2 regions of the Rhizobium sp. KDH_Rht_773_N genome follow, and region 2 is predicted to be linked to the other one. Evidence: riboswitches for the same ligand, from Rfam matches in the RefSeq annotation. Region 2 holds a riboswitch; the other holds the start of a gene.
The links. A riboswitch is a leader RNA that binds a small molecule or an ion and turns the genes downstream of it on or off. The one in region 2 is predicted to bind S-adenosylmethionine.

Region 1: it holds a riboswitch for S-adenosylmethionine, as region 2 does, so the genes downstream of both, metA (homoserine O-acetyltransferase MetA) here and ACU8HS_RS06645 (O-succinylhomoserine sulfhydrylase) in region 2, are expected to answer to the same signal.

Annotation. Positions count from the first base shown of each region.
Region 1 is NZ_CM129525.1:1,984,786-1,989,198, forward strand. It holds gene ACU8HS_RS09955 (ABC transporter ATP-binding protein/permease) at 1-1,700, opposite strand, end outside; SAM riboswitch at 1,847-1,924, shown strand; gene metA (homoserine O-acetyltransferase MetA) at 1,972-2,895, shown strand; gene ACU8HS_RS09965 (aldose epimerase family protein) at 3,036-4,058, shown strand; gene ACU8HS_RS09970 (GntR family transcriptional regulator) at 4,173-4,413, shown strand, end outside.
Region 2 is NZ_CM129525.1:1,295,526-1,299,938, forward strand. It holds gene ACU8HS_RS06630 (hypothetical protein) at 57-305, opposite strand; tRNA gene ACU8HS_RS06635 (tRNA-Gly) at 804-877, opposite strand; gene ACU8HS_RS06640 (2'-deoxycytidine 5'-triphosphate deaminase) at 937-2,031, opposite strand; SAM riboswitch at 2,105-2,183, shown strand; gene ACU8HS_RS06645 (O-succinylhomoserine sulfhydrylase) at 2,230-3,414, shown strand; gene apaG (Co2+/Mg2+ efflux protein ApaG) at 3,603-3,995, shown strand; gene ACU8HS_RS06655 (hypothetical protein) at 4,107-4,413, opposite strand, start outside.

The DNA.
Region 1 (4,413 bases), 690 kb from region 2:
TAGATCATGCCGGTTTGCGGCAGGGTGGCGAGCAGCTTCGTCATCGTGTGCTGCCATTCCGGTTCCATGCCTTCGAGCACTTCGTCGAAAACGGCCCAGCGCGGCTTGACGAGAAGCAGGCGGGCAAAGCCGATCGCCTTCTGCTCATCGGCATCGAGAAGCTTATCCCAGCGCGCGCGGTTGTCGATCCGGGCGACCAGCGAATGCAGGCCGGCAGCCTCAAGCGCGGCCTCGACCGCGGCCGTGTCGTAGGCTTCAGGCTTTTCGGGAAAAGCGATCGCCTCGCGCAGCGTGCCGCCCGGGACATAGGCAAGCTGCGGGATGAACATCATATCCTTGATCGGCGGCAGGCCCATGGTGCCGTGACCGGAGGGCCAGAGGCCGGCCATTGCCTGGAAGAGCAGGCGGCGGTTCACGCTGTGATCGCCGTTGATCATGACCTTCTCGCCGGCCTTGATCGTCACGTCGTTCTCACGCATGCGGAAGCCGCCGCACTCGTCGATATCCTCGCCAAGCTTGGCAACGATAACGATGTCTTTCAGCGTCAGCGTATCGGAAGCCGTTTCCTCATAGGTGATGGCGTCCTCTACTTCGAAGCCATCGTCCATGTCCTGAAGCGCCTGGCGAAAATCGGTGACGCGCATCAGTGTCGCGCGCCATTCGGCGATCGGGCCGAAATTGGCGACATACCAGCGCAGCGCCGTGTTGACCTGGTTGAAGGCGCCGACCGACATCATCAGCTGGCCGAAGGTCAGCCCGCCGGAAAAATAGGCGGGTGCTGCGACGATGATCGGTATGACGATGACCAGCCAGCCGTAACCTGCCGAAACCCAGGTGAGGTTGGTATTGGCCATGGCAAGCCGCTTGATGACCGAGAGAACGTTGGTGATATCACCGTTGATGCGCTTGCGCTCGTTCTCTTCGCCACGCGCCACCGTGATCGCCGGCATGTTCTCGTTGGCGTGCATCAGCGCGAAGCGTAGCTCGGCTTCCTTCGAGAACCGGTCGGCATTGAGCTTGACGAGCTTGCGGCCAACGACCTGGCTCAAGACCGAGGCAGATGCGGCGTAAAAGATTGCCGCCCAGACCATGTAGCCGGGGATGGTGAAGCTGTAGCCATTGATGCGGAAGATGAAGCCGCTCGAAAGCTCCCACAGGACACCGATGAAGCTGACGAGCAGGATGGTCGACTGCAGGAGGCCGAGGGCAAGGTTGGTGGTGCTTTCGGCGAGATTGCGGGAATCCTCGTGAAGGCGCTGGTCGGGATTGACGCCGAGGATGCCGATGGTGGAGAGCTTGAGGGCGCGCTTGCGCTCCAGCCACTGATCGACGAGATCGCGCGACAGTCCTTCGCGCATATAGAGGGCCGTCATCTGGTTCAGCCATGCCTGCAGCACGTTGAGCAGCAAGAGCGCGCCGGCGATCATCGCGAAGACTTCAAGCTGGCGGAAGAACTCGCCGAGATCACGACGCTCCAGCGAATCGTAGAAAGGGGCGTTCCATTCGTTGAGGATCACCTGTCCATAGGCAGTCGCCAGGATGATGACGACAAGCAGGATCGCAAGCGCAACGACCTTGCCCCGAACCTGCGAATTCCAGAATGCGGAGAACATCACCCCAAGCCGATACGTCAGGCTGAGATCGTATCCCACCCGGTCCTGACGCTGGATGTCCTTCCTCCCGTTGACGTCATTCTTCATTATTTTTTCCAAAATCGCCCATCCTCCATTATTAACATGGGGACGTTACTGGTCCATCAACAGATTCCACCACCCATAAAGAAAGCGTGATGGTTTGCGCAGCTGTCCGTATTGACAGTTGATTCGCGGGCGGACTGGCGCTAATTAAGATGCCTCGTGGTGATTTGGCCGGCCGGCTTGCAGCCACGTTAAATAAGTCGCTAAAGGGCCGCGTGCGGACCGGTAGCGATTCTTTCGCCGCCGGTTTTTTATTTTGATCGAGTTGACCGCAATGCCCATCAAGATCCCCGATACGCTGCCCGCCTTCGAAACCCTCGTAAACGAGGGCGTGCGGGTGATGACCGAAACGGTGGCGATCCGTCAGGATATCCGCCCGCTGCAGATCGGGCTGCTCAACCTCATGCCGAACAAGATCAAGACCGAAGTGCAGATGGCGCGCCTGGTCGGCGCTTCGCCGCTGCAGGTGGAATTCTCGCTTGTCCGCGTCGGCAATCACAAGGCCAAGAATACGTCCGAAGAACACCTGCTTGCTTTCTACCAGACCTGGGAGGAAGTGAAGCACCGCAAGTTTGACGGCTTCATCATCACGGGCGCGCCAATCGAGACGCTGCCCTACGAGGATGTTACCTATTGGAAGGAAATGCAGCAGATTTTCGACTGGACGCAGACAAATGTCCATTCAACCATGAACGTCTGCTGGGGCGCGATGGCGGGAATCTATCATTTCCACGGCGTGCCGAAATACGAGCTGAAGGAAAAGGCCTTCGGCGTCTACCGCCACCGCAACCTCAAGCCTTCCTCTGTCTATCTCAACGGTTTCTCCGACAATTTCGAGGTTCCGGTGTCGCGCTGGACCGAAGTGCGCCGGGCCGATATCGAGAAGGTCGATGGCCTTGAGATATTGATGGAATCGAGCGAGATGGGTGTCTGTCTCGTCCATGAGCCGAAGGGGCGGCGGCTCTATATCTTCAATCACGTCGAATATGATTCCACGTCGCTTTCGGACGAATATTTCCGCGATGTGAATGCCGGCGTGCCGATCAAGATGCCGCATAACTACTTCCCGCATAACGATCCGGCGCTTCCGCCGCAAAACCGCTGGCGCAGCCACGCGCATCTGCTTTTCGGCAACTGGATCAACGAGATCTATCAGACGACGCCCTATGATATCGAGGAGATCGGTTCGGACATCTGAGCGTCACCGGCCGGGTTTGCGAACGGCGCCGTCGCATTTCTGCGACGGCGTTTTGTTTTCCGGTTCCGCCCGGTTGCGGTTTGCGGCGAAAGGGGGCAGGTTCCGGTTTCTGAAACCCAGGGGCGGAGTGAGCGTCGATCATGGCGGACAAGTTGGAACGGGAAGTTTTCGGCCAGACGAAAGAGGGAGAGACCGTTCATCGCGTCGCCATCAGCGGCGGCGGACTGACGGTCAAGGTGTTGAACTGGGGCGCGGTCATCCAGGATATCAGGCTCGACGGGCACGATGCGCCGCTGGTGCTCGGCTTCGAGAATTTCGACAGCTATCTCGACCATTCGCCATTCTTCGGCGCAACGCCGGGACGCTGTGCCAACCGCATCGGCGACGGCAAGTTCACGCTCGATGGCAAGGCCTACCAGCTTGAGCTCAACGAGAAGGGCGTCACGCACCTTCATGGCGGCAGCAACAATATCGGCAGGCTCGTCTGGACGATCGTCGAACACGAGGCCGACCGGGTCGTGCTGAAGATCGTCGATCCCGATGGCCGCGCCGGCTACCCCGGCAATTGCACGATCCAGGCCAGCTATCATGTGCATGGCAATGGCGTGCTTTCCGTCAACTACGAGACGGTGACGGACCAGCCGACGCTCGCCAATGTCTGCCAGCATTCCTATTTCAATCTCGACGGTCGGGAGGATGCGCTGGCGCATGACATCATGATCGCCGCCGACCACTATCTGCCGACCAACGAGAAGCAGATACCGACCGGCGAGATCCGCCCGGTCGAGGGCACTGCGTTCGATTTCCGGACGATGGCGCCGATGAAGCGTTTTTCCGGACAGGAGCAGGCGCTTTACGACCATAATTTCTGCTTCTCGAACGCGCGCACGGCCAAACGTTCCGTCGTGCTTGCTCGCAGTCTGCATTCCGGCGTTTCGCTGGAAGTGCGCACGACGGAGCCTGGCGTTCAGTTCTATGCCGGCTTCAAGCTCGGTGTTCCGGTTCCGGGCCTAGACGGCCGTAAATACGGCCCCTTCGCCGGCTTCTGCCTGGAAACGCAGGTCTGGCCCGACGCCGTCAACCATGCGGGCTTTCCGAACGCGGTTCTGCGCCCGGGCGAAGTGCTGCGGCAGGAAACGGACTACATCTTCACGAAGGGCTGAGCTCGCTCATGCTCTCGGGATCTATGACCCTCGCGGCCTTCCCGCGAGGGTTTTTCTTTCTGCGAAGCGAATCCGACTTGCTGAATGGTCCTAGATAGGTTCTATTGTATCCTCATGGATAGAACCAGTCTGATAGCAGAGCTGAACGGCCGCGGGCTGCGCGACGAGGCGGCAACGGGTCCGCTTTACAAGCGGCTGGCGCAGGCCCTGACGGGCCTCATTCAGGAAGGTCTCCTGAAACCCGGCGCCGCGCTGCCGGGCGAGCGTGATCTGGCGGAAGCGCTCAAGCTCGGCCGCGTGACGGTGCGGACAGCCTATCGCGATCTCATGACGTCAGGTGCGCTGGAGTCTCGCC
Region 2 (4,413 bases):
ACGAACGGGACACTTCCCCACGCCGATTTTAAACTATCGTATACTTATAATATAGCCTATATTCCGTTTGGAAACCAAATTCCTCTGGAGGCATAATTTCCAGAGTTTGGCAAAACATGGTTTTTCTCTATCTCCGACGCTTTTATCTCCTTTATAGATGAAACATTTTCCATCATTGTTGATAATGTTTTGCTTTCTCTGACCACCTTCCAAGCATCCTCTTTGTCAACTGCACTTATCCCGCAGCCCAATCGAAATAACATTCCTGTCGATCCTTTTTTAAATTCTATCCAAAATAGTTTCATTATTATCCTATTGCCCTGGTACAAAACGAGGCGGAGAACCGGGCTCAAAGCGGAGAGAGGGTCCGATATAAGGGTTACGGGTGCCTGGAACTATCCCAGTTTTGGGATCAAGACCTGGCAGCCTTCCATCCATACCCTTGTAATACTCTAAACTGCTGGGCGTCGTGACATAGTCTATGTCGCTTTTTGTTCTTGGACCTTTACCGTAAGGCAAATTTTCCGCAGGTGATCGTCCCGCTCCTTTTGCCGCCGAACCTACAACGTCTATAGGCCTTCCGGATTCATCAACAACCTTCTGAATGTCTTTCACTTCTTGTGCCGCCAGGTCACCAATCCGGTATTTCCGAGGATGAGGTGCGAGGGATCATTCGCAGGTAAGTTGACAGGTCCGCAGCAACGCGGGCGATCATCAGTCAAATCAATGCCAGTGTAAAACTGCCTGTAAAACCGGCCGAAAATCCGCCGACAAATCTTCCTCCAACCCCTTGAAAAGGTGAATGGAGCGGGTGAAGGGAATCGAACCCTCGTATTCAGCTTGGGAAGCTGCTGCTCTACCATTGAGCTACACCCGCCTGATGCGCGAGATTTCCAACAGATGGCCGCCGCTGTCAAGCCGCGGCATTGACGCATTTCAGATGCGGAAATGTTTCGACAGCTTCAGGCCCTGGGCCTGATAGTTGGAGCCGAGGCCGGAGCCGTAGAGGCTTTCGGGCTGTTCCTGCATGTGCTCGTAGATCAGGCGGCCGACGATCTGGCCGTCTTCGAGGATGAAGGGGACTTCGTGGCTGCGCACTTCGAGCACCGCGCGACTGCCGCGCCCGCCGGCCGGCGCGTGGCCGAAGCCGGGGTCGAAGAAGCCGGCATAGTGGACGCGGAATTCGCCGACGAGCGGGTCGAAGGGGGTCATTTCCGCCGCGTAATGCGGGGGGACGTGCACGGCCTCGCGCGAGACGAGGATGTAGAACTCGTCCGGGTCGAGGATCAGTTCGTTGCGGCCGCGGCTGTAGAGCGGTTCCCAGAAATCGTAGATATCGTGCTGGGCCTTCTTGTCGACGTCGACGACGGCGGTGTGGTGCTTGCCGCGATAGCCGATCAGGCCGTCCTTGTCGCCCGTCAGGTCGATGGACAGCGCAATGCCGCCGCCGGAAATATTGGGTTGCTTTGAGGCGACCAGCGTTTCCGTTTCGTGCAGCTTCAAAAGCTCCGGCTCGCCGAGCACCGACTGGCCGACGCGGAAACGGATCTGCGACAGGCGCGAGCCGCGGCGCACGACGATCGGGAAGGTGCGCGGGCTGATTTCGAGATAGAGCGGGCCGCAATAACCGGCCGGGATCTTGTCGAATTCCTGCGCGTAATCGGTGATGACGCGGGTGAAGATATCGAGGCGGCCGGTCGAGCTTTTCGGATTGGCCGAGGCCGACATGTCGGCCGGCAGGTCGAGATGTTCCATCAGCGGCACGATATAGACGCAGCCGGTTTCCAGCACCGCGCCTTCGCTCAAGTCGATGACGTGCAGGCTCAGCCGGTCGAGCTTGTCGGAGACGAGATGGGAGGGACCGGGCATGAAGCTCGCGCGCACGCGGAAAGCCTTGGCGCCCAGCCGCAGGTCCAGGCTTGCGGGCTGGATCTGGTCGCGGTCGAGCTCGCGCTCGCTTTTCAGACGCCCCGTTTCAAACAGCGCCGCAATCGCGCGGTCGGCCAGAATTCCAGTTTCGCGAGCCATCATGCTCCATCCATAATCTGGTGCCGACAAAACCAAAGTCGGGGAATTGACGCAAGCACAGAACGGCAGTATTGCAAATTTATCCCGTGGTGATTTGGCCGGTCGGCTTGCAGCCACGTTAAACAAGTGGCTAAAAGGACCGGGTATGAAACCGGTCTGCTTTTGCGGCCGGTTTTTTTGTTGTTTGAAAGTGGTGATGGCATGAGCAAGACCTGGCGCCCGGCAACCCAACTCGTCCATGGCGGTACGCTGCGCTCGCAGTATGGCGAGACGTCCGAGGCAATCTATCTCACGCAGGGCTTCGTCTACGATACGTCGGAAGCCGCCGAAGCGCGCTTCAAGGGCGAGACGGACGGTTTCATCTACGCCCGCTACGGCAGCCCCACCAACGACATGTTCGAAAAGCGCATGTGCGCGCTGGAAGGCGCCGAAGACGCCCGCGCCACCGCTTCCGGCATGGCCGCCGTCACCGCCGCCATCCTCTGCCAGCTGAAGGCCGGCGACCATATCGTTGCGGCGCGCGCCCTCTTCGGCTCCTGCCGCTGGGTGGTCGAGACGCTGGCGCCGAAATACGGCATCGACTGCACGCTGGTGGACGGCCGCTATCTCGAAAACTGGGAAAAGGCGATTACGCCGAAGACCAAGGTGTTCTTCCTGGAAAGCCCGACCAACCCGACGCTGGAAGTGGTCGATATTGCCGGCGTCGCCTGGCTTGCCAACCAGATCGGCGCCAAGGTCGTCGTCGACAACGTGTTTGCCACCCCCCTCTTCCAGAAGCCGCTGGAACTCGGCGCCCATATCGTCGTCTATTCCGCCACCAAGCATATTGACGGCCAGGGCCGCTGCCTCGGCGGCGTCGTGCTTTCCGACAAGGAATGGATCGACGAGAACCTGCACGACTATTTCCGCCATACCGGCCCGGCCATGTCGCCCTTCAACGCCTGGACGCTCCTGAAGGGCATCGAGACGCTGCCGCTGCGCGTCGCCCAGCAGACGCGCAACGCCGCCAAGATCGCCGATTTCCTGGCCGACCAGGGCAAGGTCGCCAGGGTCATCTATCCCGGCCGCAAGGACCATCCGCAGGCCGACATCATCGCCAAGCAGATGTCGGGCGGCTCCACGCTCGTCTGTTTCGAGCTGAAGGGCGGCAAGGAAGCGGCATTTGCGCTGCAGAACGCGCTGGAGATCGTCAAGATTTCCAACAATCTCGGCGATTCCAAGAGCCTGATCACGCATCCGGCGACGACCACGCACAAGAACCTGACGGACGAGGCCCGCGCCGAACTCGGCATCTCGCCGGGCACCGTGCGCCTGTCGGCCGGCATCGAAGACACGGACGACCTGATCGAGGATTTCGCCCGCGCGCTGTCGAAGGTTTCGGCCTGATCTGCAGGCTACGGCCGCGGAAGTCGCCGCGGCCGTAGCATTTGCCTTGAAATTAACACTGAGAGTTAGGCTTAATGAACGAAAGGCGGTCCAACCGGGGGTGGAGGGGCTGCGATCACTGTACCGTTTCTTGACGGGGCAAGCCTCTTATAAGATACGGGTAACATATACTGACTAAGGTGTAAGGCATGTATCGCGCCCTCACACGAGACATAGAAGTCGTTGTCGAGCCGTTTTATCTGGAGGAGCAATCCGATCCGGACGACGATCGTTATGTCTGGGGCTATCGCGTCGTCATCAGCAACAATTCCGGCATCGCCGTGCGCCTCGTCAACCGTTACTGGAACATTACCGACCAGAACGGGCAGATCGACGAGGTCAGCGGCCCCGGCGTCGTGGGCGAGCAGCCGCGGCTGCAGCCGGGCGATACTTACGAATATTCCTCCGGCTGCCCGCTCGATACGCCGTCCGGCCTGATGTTCGGCCACTACCAGATGGAGACGGACGAAGGCGAGCTGTTCGACGTGGACATTCCCGCCTTCTCGCTGGACTCGCCCGGCCTGCTGCGCGTGCTCAACTGAGGCGCGACGCCGTTTTCGCAAACGGCGTCGATCCAGCCGACAGCGGCTCCATCTCGTTGTTTCCAAGCAATTCCGGACGCAAGACCGTTTCACGCTTTTGCTGGAATTGCTCTACAGCTCAAAGGGATCGGAAGCGGTCTGCGTATCCGGCTTTGCCGCGAACGGGTCTTTCGATTGCGGCGGCGCCGGCTGTTGGGCGAGGGCGGAGTTGACGGCCTGCTGACAGGCGAGCATCTCATCGGTCGCCTTGACGGAATTCTTCAGGCTGAGGGAGACGATCTGCTTGCCGTTGAAATTGGCGCGAAAACTCAGCCTGAGTGCGAAATCGGCAACCAGGTTCGTATCCTTGAAGTTGATCCAGAGCGCCTTGATACCGTTGAAATCCAGGGCCGTCGCGTCGGCGTTCCACTTGGACCGA